DNA from 2 places in the Stenotrophomonas sp. SBJS02 genome. Region 2 is predicted to be linked to the other one. Evidence: riboswitches for the same ligand, from Rfam matches in the RefSeq annotation. Region 2 holds a riboswitch; the other holds the start of a gene.
The links. Region 2 has a riboswitch for glycine ahead of gcvP (aminomethyl-transferring glycine dehydrogenase). Riboswitches for the same ligand answer to the same signal wherever they lie in the genome.
Positions count from the first base shown of each region.

Region 1 (6,894 bases), 710 kb from region 2:
CACCATGTCGCACACCTTCATCGAGCTCTACACCGCCACCCCCGCCTGGACCACGCTCCAGCCCGAGCAGCGGAATGCCTTCTTCGCCCGTATCGGTGCCGGCATGCAGCAGTTCGATCCAGCCCGCATCACACCGCTGGCGATGGGCCGCATTGCCACGGGCGTACAGCGCGGCAGCGATGAGCAGTTCTATGCGGTCTGGCGCTGTGCAAGCCGCGCGGACGCCGATGTACTGGTGGCCGGCATTGCCGCCACCGGTTGGCATCAGTACTTCACCACCACCAACGCCTTGGGCGCGGACGAGGGGATGGTCCAGCACCTGGCCGATCTGGCCGCCTTGTAGCGGCACCCCGGACGCGCATGGCACATGCGCCTGTCACCCAGACGCGGTAAACAGGACATTGCCCATGTCCATCCGCAGGGAAGTCGATCATGCAGAGCACGCTCCAGGTCACGCTGTTCGGCCCGCTTGGCGACAGCCCGGCGTTGCAGTTGCCGGGGCTGGAGGGGCCGTCGGTGGCCATCCAGGAATCGGCCCTGCGGCGGTTGGTTTCCGACCTCTACACCGCGCGTTCCCTGCTCAACCCCGAGCAGCTGGACGAGGCCCGGCAGGAACTGGATCGCGTGCTGGAACGCTGGGCCGACATCCACGAGGGCCTGCTGCTGGACGTGGAAGTGCATGGCAAATGAGCGACGTTGCGTGGTTGCCGCCGTGTAGGCCGGGCGGGCGCGTATCCCGCTGAACCGCGTCCCCAGTTGCGGATGAAACATTTTGCACTGCGCAAAAGCTGTGCTATCAATAGATCCCATGAACGCAGCTGCTACCCGCTTTTACTGGTATTACTTTCCGAAGCCACTGGCGGAGGAAGGACTGCGCTCACCCTGAAGAAAGCTTCAGACGCATTCCCGAAAGCCGCCAGCGAACCTGGCGGCTTTTTTCATGCCGCCACGCTGGGGACCCCCAACGTTCCGGAGATCTCCCGCAATGCCCCCGCACACCGACGACCTGCGCATCCGCACCATCGAACCGCTGACACCGCCTGCCCAGCTGCTGGCGATGCTGCCCTGTGACGATGAAGCCTCCGACACCGTCAGCGCCTCGCGCGCGGCCCTGCACCAGATCCTGCACGGCCGCGACGACCGCCTGGCAGTGGTGGTCGGCCCGTGCTCGATCCATGACCCGAAGGCCGCCATCGAGTACGCCCAGCGCCTGAAGCCGCTGCGCGATGCGCTGGCCGGCGAACTGGAAATCGTCATGCGCGTGTACTTCGAGAAGCCGCGCACCACGGTGGGCTGGAAGGGCCTGATCAACGACCCGGACCTGGATGGCAGCTTCAGGATCGACAAGGGCCTGCGCATTGCCCGTGGCCTGCTGCGCGACATCAACAAGCTCGGCCTGCCGGCCGGTGTCGAGTTCCTCGACGTGATCTCGCCGCAGTACATCGCCGATCTGGTGGCCTGGGGCGCGATCGGAGCACGCACCACCGAAAGCCAGGTGCATCGTGAGCTGGCCTCGGGCCTGTCGTGCCCGGTCGGCTTCAAGAACGGCACCGATGGCAACGTGAAGATCGCCGCCGACGCGGTGGGTGCGGCGTCCAATCCGCATCACTTCCTGTCGGTCACCAAGCAGGGCGGCACCGCCATCGTGTCGACCACCGGCAACCCGGACTGTCATGTGATCCTGCGCGGCGGCAAGCAGCCGAACTACGACGCCGGCAGTGTTGCCGAGGCCTGCCAGGTGTTGGCCAAGGCCAAGCTGCCGACGCGCCTGATGATCGACGCCAGTCATGCCAACAGCCTGAAGAACCCGGAGAACCAGCCGAAGGTGATCGACGACATCGCCGTTCAGCTGGAAGACGGCGAACAGCGCATCGTTGGCGTGATGATCGAGAGCCATCTGGTCGGTGGCCGCCAGGAACTGGTGGAAGGCCAGCCGCTGGTCTACGGGCAGAGCATCACCGATGGCTGCATCGACTGGGACACCACCGTGACGGTGCTGGAGCGACTGGCCGCGGCCGTGCGCGCCCGTCGCGACGTAAAGGTGTCCGAAGCCGCTTGAGTGCGGCACGTGTGTGGATGGCGGCCAGCGCCTGCGGGGGTGCGGCCGCGATCAGGGCCGGTCGGAGTTGGAGACCGGCCCATCTGCACCGGCGATGCGCCTGGCGCTGCGCATGAGCGACAGCGCCAGGTACATCGCCGGGGTGGTGCGGATTGCGCCGCGCGAACCTCAATGCACTTCGTCGTGATAGACGAACTTCGGCATTTCCCAGCGGTAGTGGATCGCCAGCAGGCGCAGCGCGAAGCCGCCGCCCAGGCAGCACAGGATCGCGGTGGCGTCGGCCACGCCCCAGTGCAGCAGCAACAGGTACGCCGCGCCGGTCAGCAGCGCGATGATCGCGTAGAGCTCCTTCTGGAAGATCAGCGGCACCTCGTTGCAGAGGATGTCGCGCAGCACGCCGCCGAACGCGCCGGTCAGCATGCCGGCGATCAGCACGATCGGCATTGCATGGCCGGCCTCGCGCGCGATCGAGCAGCCGATCAGGGTGAAGGCGATCAGGCCCAGCCCGTCGAGCACCAGAAAGGTGCGCCGGAAGTGGTGCATCCAGCGTGCGACCCAGGTGGCGATCAGCGCCGCGCACACGGTGAAGCCGAGGTACTCGGGATGTTTGACCCAGCCCAGCGGATAGTGGCCAAGCAGGATGTCGCGCAGTGAACCACCACCGAGGGCGGTGACGCAGGCGATCATGACCACGCCGAACAGGTCCATGCGGCGGCGGCCGGCAGAAAGTGCGCCGGTCATGGCTTCGGCGGAAATGGCGATCAGGTAGATGACGGACAGCAGCATGGGACAGGCTCCGGGCGCGGTGGGGCCGGCCATGCGCGCATACCGCCATTGCCTGCGAAATGACGGGATGACGATGACCGGTGCCGCTCCCGCTGTCCTTTTGCCTGAGAGTTCAGCGGCATGGGCCGCGTGCCCCTTCGGCGGATCGTCCCGGGCGTGCCCGTTGACCTCTCTCCAGCTCGGCGAGTCGAATGCATGGTTGGTGGGATTCCAGCCCACCGGCCTGAGCGATCATGGGAGCCTGCGCCTTCGGCGGGCGCCAGCGCGGCGCCTCTCTCCTGCATTCGGGCGCCAGTATATCCGCTGCAGTGCAGCACGGCATAATCCGGGCATGGCCCCGTCCCTCCGCCCGTGGTTCCTGTACCTGCTCGAATGCCGCGACGGCAGCTTTTACGCCGGCATCAGCACCGACGTGGAGGCGCGTTTCGCCGCCCACCAAGCGGGCAAGGGCGCGCGCTACACCCGGGCAAGGCCGCCGCTGCGCGTGCTGGCCGTGCGCGAGTACCCGGATCGGGCCGCCGCCTCGCGGGCCGAATGGCAGCTCAAGCAGCAGCCGCGCGAACGCAAGCTGGCCTGGCTGCAGGCGTCGGATCCTGCGCTTCTGTAGAGCCGAGCCCACGCTCGGCTGTTGTTGCTGCTGCCTGATGGTGAAGCCGAGCATGGGCTCGGCTCTACAGTAGATCCACGCCATGCGTGGATGGGCGCTTCCAGCCATGCCATGATCGCCCCGCGGCCCTCAGCGCTGGAGACCCGGATGTCCACGATCGCCCTGCTGTTCGCTCTCTCCGCAGCAACGAGCCCCGCCGCCGACCCGGCCACCCTCGCGGCCATCGAAGCCACCTGCCACGACTACATCGATGGCCAGCTGGAGGCCGATCCGCAGCGCGTCGCCCGCTCTCTGCACCCGGACCTGGCCAAGCGCGCGGTCCTCGGCGATACGCCCGACGAACGCCTGGGCCTGCGCCGCATGTCGAAGGAAGAACTGGTCTCGCTGACGAAGCAGGGCGCGCTGAAAACTCCGAAGGATCAATGGGACCGCCGCTGCACGGTGCTGGACGTGACCGGCAACGCCGCCTCGGTACGGCTGGAAACCCCATGGTTCGTCGACTACTTCCACATGGGGCAATTCGACCAGCGCTGGGTCATCGTCAACGCGCTGTGGTACCCGAAACCGAAGGCGCCGTAGAGCCAAGCCCATGCTCGGCTTCTGCCAATCCGCGCGAAGTGCAGCCGGGCATGGCTCGGCTCCACAGGAACATGCGTGCAGCCCTACCGCCTCGGCCGACGGTCTTCCTGGTCATCACCGAAGATGATGCGTGCGCTGCGCTGGTAGCTCCAGTACGCCACGGCCCAGTTCAGCAGCACCACGATGCGGTTGCGGAAACCGATCAGGAAGAACACGTGCGCGGCCAGCCAGAACCACCAGGCCAGCACGCCGGACAGCTGCAGCTTGCCCAGGTGCACGATCGCGGCCATGCGGCCGATGGTGGCCAGGTTGCCGAAGTCGGCGTACTTGAACGGACCGGGCTCGGTCTTGCCGTGCAGGCGCGCGCGGATCACCTCGGCCACGTACTTGCCCATCTGCTTGGCGGCAGGGGCAACGCCAGGCACCGGCTTGCCGTTGGCCTGGTTCAGCGCGGCCAGATCGCCGGCCACGAACAGTTCCGGGTGGCCAGGCAGGGTGAGGTCGGGTTGCACCTGCACGCGTCCGGCGCGGTCCAGCGGCACGTCCAGCGTGCGCGCCAGCGGTGAAGCGGCCACACCGGCGGCCCACACCACCGTGCGTGCCGGCACGAACTGATCGCCGAGCCTGAAGCCCTGGCTGTCGATGTCGCTCACCGGGGTGCCGGTCAGCACTTCCACGCCCAGTTTTTCCAGTTGCCGGCGCGCCTTCAACGAAAGCACTTCCGGGAACGAAGACAGTACGCGCGGCCCGGCCTCGACCAGCCGCACTTTCGCACTGGCCGGATCAATGTGGCGGAACTCATTGCGCAGCGTATGGCGCGCGATCTCGGCCAGGGTGCCCGCCAGTTCGACGCCGGTAGGTCCACCGCCAACCACGGCGAAGCTCAGCCATGCGGCCTTCTTCTCAGGGTCCGGTTCCGCCTCGGCGCGTTCGAACGCCAGCAGCAGCTTGCGGCGCAGCGCAATGGCATCGTCCAGTGTCTTCAGGCCAGGCGCATCATCGGCCCATTGGTCGTTGCCGAAATAGGCGTGGGTGGCGCCGGTGGCCAGCAGCAGGCTGTCGTAGTCCAGCGTACTGCCATCGGCCATGCGGATCTGCCGGGCCTGCTTGTCGATGGTCACCACTTCGCCGAGGCGGACTTCCACATTGCGCTGGTGGCCGAGGATGTGGCGCAGCGGTGCGGCGATATCCGGAGCGGACAGACCGGCGGTGGCCACCTGGTACAGCAGCGGCTGGAACAGGTGATGGTTGCGGCGGTCGACCAGGGTGATGCGTATGCGCTCGCGGGCCAGGGCACGGGTGGCCCAGAGGCCGGCAAAACCGCCGCCGACAACAACCAGGTGGGGAACGCGCTCGCGACTCATCGACTCACTCCAGTGGGGGCATTGGGGGAAGCGCCTGGCATCTTCGCATGATGGCCCCCTGTCACGTCAGCGCCCGTGTGGATCGGCGATACTCGGGTTCAGGCAACGGCCCGTGAGGAGCCCATGAGCGAACCGGAAAAGCGCATCGCCCTGTTGATCGACGCCGACAATGCGCCGGCATCGAAGATCGACGAGGTCCTGGCCGAAGTCGCCCGCTACGGCGTGGCGAACGTACGCCGCGCCTATGGCAACTGGAAGAGCCCGCGGTTGAAGGGCTGGGAGGCGGTTCTGCACGAATATGCGATCCGCCCGATCCAGCAGTTCGCCTACAGCAAGGGCAAGAATGCCTCGGACATGGCGATGGTGATCGACGCCATGGACCTGCTGTACGCGCGCAATCTCGATGGCTTCGCCATCGTGTCCAGCGATGCCGATTTCACCCCGATGGTGATGCGCCTGCTGACCGATGGTGTGAAGGTGTATGGCTTCGGCGAGAAGAAAACCCCGGAGCCGTTCGTCAACGCGTGCTCGAAGTTCACCTACCTGGAAGCGCTGGGCCAGACCCATGCCAGCGTGCCGGATACCGAACAGGCTTCCAGCGAACAGGCATCGAACGAGCCTGTGGCCAACGACGATGCCCGGCCACGCAAGAGCGGTGCGGAAATGCGTAGCGATACCCGGCTGGTGAAGATGCTGCGCCGCGCGGTGTCCTCGGCCGAGGGCGAGGACGGCTGGTCGCACCTCGGCCCGGTTGGCAGCCAGATCGGCAACCAGGCGTCGTTTGATCCGCGCAACTACGGTTACGGCAAGCTCAGTGACCTGCTGGCCGCGATCGGTCTGTTCGAGCTGAAGAAGGACGGCAAGTCATCCTACGTGCGCACGCTGCCGAAAAAGAACCGGTAGTGCCGGCCGCTGGCCGGCAATGCCCGGATGCCAGATCCGCATCCGCCACCCACACTCCCCACCCGATCAGGCGTATCGTTGCCGCTCGCATTGCCAGCAAGGAAAAACCCGCATGTTGAAGATCTGGGGCCGCCGCAATTCCAGTAACGTCCGCAAGGTGCTGTGGTGCGCCGAGGAAATTGGCCTGTCGTACGAATCCATCGAGGTTGGTGGCAGCCATGGCGGCACGCAGACGCCGGAGTACCTGGCGATGAATCCCAACAGCCTGGTGCCGGTGATCGAAGACCACGGCCTGCCGCTGTGGGAGTCGAATGCCATCGTGCGTTACCTGAGCGCACGCTACGCGCTGGGCACGCTGTACGCCGAAGACCCGATGGAACGTGCCCAGGCCGAGAAGTGGATGGACTGGAGTACCTCGCGGATGGCGCCGCTGTACACCGACCTGATCTGGGGCATCATGCGCACCGCCCCGGCCGACCGTGACGAAGCGCGGATCAATGCCGCCATCGTGCGCGCCGGCGACTATCTGGCGATGGCCGATGCCACGCTGGCCAGGCAGCCGTGGCTGTCGGGCGAGACATTCGCGATGGGTGACA
Region 1 covers NZ_CP109812.1:4,288,745-4,295,638, reverse strand. Annotated here, with positions in the region: gene FQS62_RS19820 (DUF6616 family protein) at 5-343, shown strand; gene FQS62_RS19815 (hypothetical protein) at 433-690, shown strand; gene FQS62_RS19810 (3-deoxy-7-phosphoheptulonate synthase) at 986-2,059, shown strand; gene FQS62_RS19805 (trimeric intracellular cation channel family protein) at 2,228-2,845, opposite strand; glycine riboswitch at 2,930-3,033, opposite strand; glycine riboswitch at 3,047-3,136, opposite strand; gene FQS62_RS19800 (GIY-YIG nuclease family protein) at 3,177-3,452, shown strand; gene FQS62_RS19795 (nuclear transport factor 2 family protein) at 3,600-4,031, shown strand; gene FQS62_RS19790 (NAD(P)/FAD-dependent oxidoreductase) at 4,115-5,395, opposite strand; gene FQS62_RS19785 (NYN domain-containing protein) at 5,519-6,298, shown strand; gene FQS62_RS19780 (glutathione S-transferase family protein) at 6,411-6,894, shown strand, end outside.
Region 1: another riboswitch for glycine. It lies ahead of FQS62_RS19805 (trimeric intracellular cation channel family protein); the one in region 2 lies ahead of gcvP (aminomethyl-transferring glycine dehydrogenase).

Region 2 (6,894 bases):
CCTGGCGGGTATTGGCGCTGCGCTGCTGGTTGTCGTTTTTGCCTTCGGTGGCACCGAGATCGTGGCCGTTGCGGCGGCGGAGACCGAAGACCCGGAACGCAGCATCGCCCGTGCCATCCGCACCGTGGCGTGGCGTATCCTGGTGTTCTACATCGGCTCGCTGAGCGTGATCATCGCCGTGGTGCCGTGGACCAGCGAAGCGCTGAAGTCGCCATTCGCCGCCGTGCTGGACATCGCGCGCATTCCGGGCGCCGGCACCGCCATCACCCTGATCGCGGTAATCGCGCTGCTGTCGGCGCTCAATGCCAACCTCTACGGCGCCTCACGCATGATGTATTCGCTGGCGCAGCGACGTGAAGCCCCGGCCGTGCTGGGCTGGACCGATCCGCGCCAGGTACCGGTGATCGCCGTGCTGGCCAGCGTCCTGTTCGGTTTCGCTGCCACCGTGATGGAACTGCTGTTCCCGGACCGGGTGCTGCCGGTGCTGCTGAACATCGTCGGTTCCACCTGCCTGCTGGTTTGGACGCTGTCGCTGGTCTCGCAGCTGGTACTGCGCCGCCGCGCGGATCGCCTGGGCACCCGCCTGCCGTTCCGCATGGCGGGCTTCCCGTGGCTGACCTGCTGCGCGCTGGGCATCCTGGCGCTGATCTTCGGCCTGCTGCTGAGCGAGTCGCACACCCGCCTGCAGTTCCTGTCGATGGTGGCGCTGACGGCCACTATCGCCGCCAGCAGCGCCATCGCAAGGCGCATGCGCGAGGCGTAATTCTGTAGAGCCGACCCTACGGTCGGCTGCTGTTTGCGCGGTCGCCAGCCGAGCATGGGCTCGGCTCTACAACAGGCACACACTCCGCGTGGCACTGTGCAGGCAGGCCGTCATCGGCCCGTCGACCAGGAGTACCGCATGCTGCGCAGTCGCCCTTTCCTGATGTTCACCGGCCAGGCCGAAGCCGCGCTGGCCCTGTACGCCGAGGCCTTCGCCGATTTCCGCCTGCTGGCAATGCAGCGCCATCCGGATGGCGCCGGTGCCGGCGTGCCCGGGCAGGTCCGCCAGGCCATCTTCCTGCTGGGTGGCACCCACTACCTGTGCTTCGACAGCCTGGACGTGCACGACTTCACCTTCAGCCCGTCGATCTCGCTGTTCGTGGAGTGTTCCGGCGCCGAACAGTTCGAGCGTGCCGCGCGTGTGCTGGGCGAGGGCGGCCACTGGCTGATGCCGGTGGGCGACTACGACTTCAGCAACCGCTACGGCTGGGTGCAGGATCGCTTCGGGGTGTCGTGGCAGTTGAGCCTGGGGCAGATGCCGGACCCGTGACCGGAATGTTGTGGGTGTGGCCTTGGTCCGCACACCCTCATGAAAACGGCCCGCTTGCGCGGGCCGTTCTCTTTACCGATGCAGCGAGGAATCAAGCCTCGACTTCATCATCCTTGTAGGCATCGACCGGGATGCAGGCGCACATCACGTTCTTGTCGCCGTACACGTTGTCGACACGCGCCACCGGCGGCCAGTACTTGCTCTGCTTCAGGCTGGCCAGCGGGAAGGCGGCCAGTTCACGCGGGTAGGCGTGGGTCCACTCGCTGGCGGTCACCGCAGTGGCGGTATGCGGCGCGTTCTTCAGCGGGTTGTCCTCGCGGTCCAGGCGGCCGTCTTCGATCGCGGTGATCTCCTCGCGGATCTGGATCATCGCGTCGATGAAGCGATCCAGCTCGTGCAGCGATTCGCTCTCGGTCGGTTCGACCATCAGCGTGCCGGCCACCGGGAAGCTCAGGGTCGGGGCATGGAAGCCGAAGTCGATCAGGCGCTTGGCCACGTCCTCGGCGCCGATGCCGCTGGTCTTCTCCAGCGGGCGCACGTCGAGGATGCACTCGTGCGCCACCAGACCGTTGCGGCCGGTGTACAGGGTCTTGAAGTGCGGGGCCAGGCGCTTGGCGATGTAGTTGGCGTTGAGCTGCGCAACCTGAGTGGCCTTGCGCAGGCCGTCGCGGCCCATCATCGCGATGTACATCCAGCTGATCGGCAGGATCGAGGCGCTGCCGAAGCTGGCCGCGCTGACCATGCCGACCGGGCCGTTGTCCCCCAGCTTGCCCGGCAGGAACGGCGCCAGGTGCTCCTTGACCGCGCACGGACCGACGCCCGGGCCGCCACCGCCGTGCGGGATGCAGAAGGTCTTGTGCAGGTTCAGGTGCGAAACGTCCGAACCCCACTTGCCCGGCTTGGCCACGCCGACCAGGGCGTTCATGTTGGCACCGTCGGTGTACACCTGGCCGCCGTGCTTGTGGATGATCTCGCAGATCTCCACCACCTCTTCCTCGAACACGCCGTGCGTGGACGGGTAGGTCATCATGATCGCGGCCAGACGGTCGCTGTACTTCTCGGCGTTGAGGCGGATGTCTTCCACATCGACATTGCCGTTGGCGTCGGTCTTGGTCACCACGACCTTCATGCCGCACATCTGCGCCGAGGCCGGGTTGGTGCCGTGCGCCGAATCCGGAATCAGGCAGATGTCGCGATGTTCCTCACCGCGCGAACGGTGATAGGCACGGATCGCCAGCAGGCCGGCGTACTCGCCCTGCGCGCCGGAGTTCGGCTGCAGGCTGACGGCGTCGTAGCCGGTGCATTCGACCAGCATCGCTTCCAGCGTGTCGATCAGTTCCTTGTAGCCCAGCGCCTGGTCGGCCGGCACCAGCGGGTGGATCTGCGAGAACTCCGGCCAGGTCACCGGGATCATCTCGGCGGTGGCGTTGAGCTTCATGGTGCACGAGCCCAGCGGGATCATCGTGCGGTCCATCGCCAGGTCCTTGTCGGCCAGCGAGCGCAGGTAGCGCAGCAGCTCGTGCTCGCTGTGGTGGGTGTTGAACACGGGGTGGGTGAGGAACGCGGACTGGCGCAGCAGGCCGGCCGGCAGCGCGTCGGCGGTGCTTGCATCCAGCGCGTCGACGTCGGCCTGCGCGCCGAACACGGCAGCCAGCGCGACCACGTCGGCGCGGGTGGCGGTCTCGTCCAGGCTGATGCCGACCGAGTCGCTGTCGATCGCGCGCAGGTTGTAACCGGCGGCGCGCGCCTTGGCATGGATTTCATCGGCATGCACGCCGGTGACATGCAGGGTGTCGAAGAAGTCGCCACCGACCTGGACGCCGGCGTTGCGCAGCGCGGCGGCCAGGATCGAGGCCAGGCGGTGGGTGCGGCGGGCGATGCGGGTCAGGCCTTCCGGGCCGTGGTACACGGCGTACATCGAGGCCATCACGGCCAGCAGGACCTGCGCGGTACAGATGTTGGAGGTGGCCTTCTCGCGGCGGATGTGCTGCTCGCGGGTCTGCAGGGTGAGGCGGTAGGCCGGGTTGCCCTGAGCGTCGATCGAGACGCCGATCAGGCGGCCCGGCATCGAGCGCTTGTAGGCGTCACGGCAGGCCATGAAGGCCGCGTGCGGACCGCCGAAGCCGAACGGCACGCCGAAACGCTGGCTGTTGCCGACCACGATGTCCGCGCCCCATTCGCCTGGGGCGGCCAGCAGGGTCAGTGCCAGCAGGTCGGTGGCCACGGCCACCAGGCCGCCACGTGCGTGCACGGCATCGACCAGCGCCTTGTAGTCGCCCACCTGGCCGAAGGTATCCGGGTACTGCAGCAGCAGGCCGAACGCTTCCGCTTCCAGTGCTTCAGCCGGGGTGCCGACGCGCAGCACGATGCCCATGGGCTCGGCGCGCGTGCGCAGCAGCTCCAGCGTCTGCGGGTGCACGGCGTCGTGCACGAAGAAGGTGTCCGATTTCGACTTGGCCGAACGCTTGGCCAGGGTCATCGCTTCAGCGGCGGCAGTGGCTTCGTCCAGCAGCGAGGCGTTGGCGATTTCCATGCCGGTCAGGTCGGCGCACAGGGTCTGGAAGTTGATCAGCGCTTCCATGCGGCCCTGCGAGATTTCCGCCTGGTACGGCGTGTAGGCGGTGTACCAGGCCGGGTTTTCCAGGATGTTGCGCAGGATCACGTTCGGCGTGTGGGTGCCGTAGTAGCCCTGGCCGATGAAGCTGCGCAGCACGGTGTTCTTGTCGGCGATCGCACGGATCTTCGCCAGCGCCTGTACTTCGGTCATCGACTCCGGCAGCGCCAGCGGCGCCGGCGACTTGATCTTGGCCGGTACGATGGCATCGGTCATGCCATCCAGCGACGCGTGGCCGACGACATCGAGCATCTGCGCGATCTCGGCGTCGTTGGGGCCGATGTGGCGCTCGACGAACGCGTTGTGGTGCTCGAGCTCACGCAGGGAAGGGGTGTTCTGGGACATGGCGAAGGATCCGTCAGGAAAGGGCACACGCACGGGCACAAGCCGCCGGTCGGCGGTCTGCGGGGCGCCCTCTGTCCTTTTGCCTGAGAGTTTAAAAGTGCGGCGGACCGCAGCTTCGTGCCCCTTCGGCGCCGGATCGAACCGGTCTCTCCAGAGTTCTGTTACGGGTGGTATCGGGCCTGAGCGATTACGGGCGTTGCGCCTTCGGCAGCGGTGTTCCGCTTCTCCCACCGTGTTGCCTGCTGATTATAGCCCGTTGCGGGCCCGCCGGCCGCCTCCAGCCATGGCCGCCGCGCCTGAATGGACGGTGGCCCGGCCGTGCGTTTTGTGCAGTGCTGCATGGCATCGCGCGCAATCCCCACCTATCATGGGCGGATACCCGAATTCATCTGGCGCCGTCCCTGCAGAAGGGGACCGGCGCCCGCCGTGCGTGCCGCGCATGGCCCTGCCGGACGCCTTCCCCATGACCGCCGCTGTTGCTCCTTCCACCCGCCGCATGGCCCTGCTGCTCGCTGGCCTGGCCATGTTCGGTCCGTTCTCGATCGACACCATCTTCCCGGCGTTCCCGCAGCTGGCCCAGCGCCTGGCGGTGGACGAGGTGGCGGTGCAGCAGACCATCAGCGTGTACCTGCTGTTCTACGGCCTGATGAGTCTGGCGCACGGTCCGCTGTCCGATGCCTGGGGCCGCAAGCGGGTGATCCTCGGCGGCCTGGTGGTGTTCGTCGGCGCCTCGGTCGGCTGCGCGCTGTCCACCGACCTGACCACGCTGCTGGCGTTCCGTGCGCTGCAGGGCCTGTCGGCGGGTGTCGGCATGATCGTCGGCCGCGCGGTGATCCGCGATCTCTACCACGGTCACGACGCGCAGCGCCTGATGAGCCAGGTGTCGATGCTGTTCGGCATCGCCCCGGCCATCGCACCGATCATCGGTGGCTGGATCCTGCTCAGCGGCGCCGGCTGGCCGCTGATTTTCTGGTTCCTGGTGGTGTTCGCGCTGGTCCTGCTCGCAGCCACCGCGCGCTGTCTGCCGGAGACCCATCCGGTCGAAGCACGCGTGCCGTTGTCGCCGCGCACGTTGATGCGTGATTACGTGCGCATCGGCTTCAACCCGCGTTTCCTGCGTCTGGCGCTGGCCGGCAGCATCGGCTTCGGTGGCATCTTCCTGTACATCTCCTCGGCGCCGGTGTTCGTGATGCAGCACCTGCATCTGGGCGAGGGCGGCTTCGCCTGGCTGTTCATTCCCACCATCGGCGGCATGACCACCGGCTCGTTCCTGTCCGGGCGCATGGCCGGCCACACCACGCCGACGCGGCAGGTCGCCATCGGTTTCGGCCTGTGTGCGCTGTCGGTGCTGCTGAATGTCGGCTATGTGGCGCTGTCGCCGCAGTTCGTGCTGCCGTGGGCGGTGCTGCCGATCTTCCTGGGCGGCATGGGCATGGCACTGATCTTCCCGATCCTGGCGCTGGCGGTGCTGGACATGTACCCGCACCAGCGCGGCCTGGCCTCGTCGCTGCAGGCCTTCGTGCAGCTGATGATCAGCACGGTGGTGGCCGGCGTGGTGTCGCCGCTGCTGAGCGCGAGCCCGCTGCACCTGGCGCTGGGCCAGGCCGCGTTCTTCGGCGCCGGCTTCGTGTTCTGGTACTGGGAACACCAGCGTGAACGCGCGGCGCAGGCGGCCTGCACGGGCCATTGAGCAGCGCACAGGGGTAGAGCCGGCCGCAATGCCCGCAACGCTTGCGACGAGGAACGACCGGACTAGGCTGGGCACTCCAGCCAGCCGGTGCGTGGATGCACGACAGCCAGCCAATCCGATGCCGTTGCATGAGGTTTCCCCATGGCTGCGCAGCAGACCTACCGCCTGTTCGAGGTGGCGCTGAAGGAGCGCCGCGTTCTTTCCCCTTCCCTGGACCGCATGGTGTTCACCGGTGCCGACGTGGCGCGGATGAAGACTGAAGGCCCGGACCAGCGCATCAAGGTGTTCTTCCCCTTGCCCGGCCAGGAGGTGCCGCAGGTCCCCAGCGGTGACGACTGGTACCCGCGCTACCGGGCCCTGCCGGACGACCAGCGCCCGCCGATGCGTACCTACACCATCCGCCAGTTGCGGGCCGAGCAGGGCGAGGTCGACGTCGATTTCGTGCTGCATGGCGAGACCGGGCCGGCCTCGCGCTGGGCCATCCACGCGCGGCCGGGCGACCGCGTCGTGCTGCTGGCGCCTGACGCCGATTGTTCCGGGAGCAGCGAGGGCTGGGAGTGGAAGCCACCGGCCGGTGTCGGCCAGGTGCTGCTGGTGGCCGATGAAACCGCGTTGCCTGCGGTGGCCGGCATCCTTGAGGAACTGTCAGCCATGGTCGACCCACCGCGCACGCTGGCGCTGCTGGAGGTGGCGCAGGCCGGTGATGCGGTGCACCTGAAGGCGCCCTCCAGCGCCGAGCTGGTCTGGCTGCCGCGCGGGCAGGCCGCCTACGGGCAGCGGTTGCTGCAGGCAGCCCAGGCGCGGTTGGCAGCGGCCTCGGGCGTGGCTGCCGGCGATGCGCTGGAGGAGATCGACGTCGATACGCAGATCCTCTGGGAACAGGCCGATACCCGCGTGGCCGGGCCCCTGTATGCCTGGGTGGCGGGCGAAGCG
Region 2 covers NZ_CP109812.1:3,580,520-3,587,413, reverse strand. Annotated here, with positions in the region: gene FQS62_RS16655 (amino acid permease) at 1-763, shown strand, start outside; gene FQS62_RS16650 (VOC family protein) at 902-1,312, shown strand; gene gcvP (aminomethyl-transferring glycine dehydrogenase) at 1,404-4,271, opposite strand; glycine riboswitch at 4,333-4,435, opposite strand; gene FQS62_RS16640 (multidrug effflux MFS transporter) at 4,735-5,961, shown strand; gene FQS62_RS16635 (siderophore-interacting protein) at 6,103-6,894, shown strand, end outside.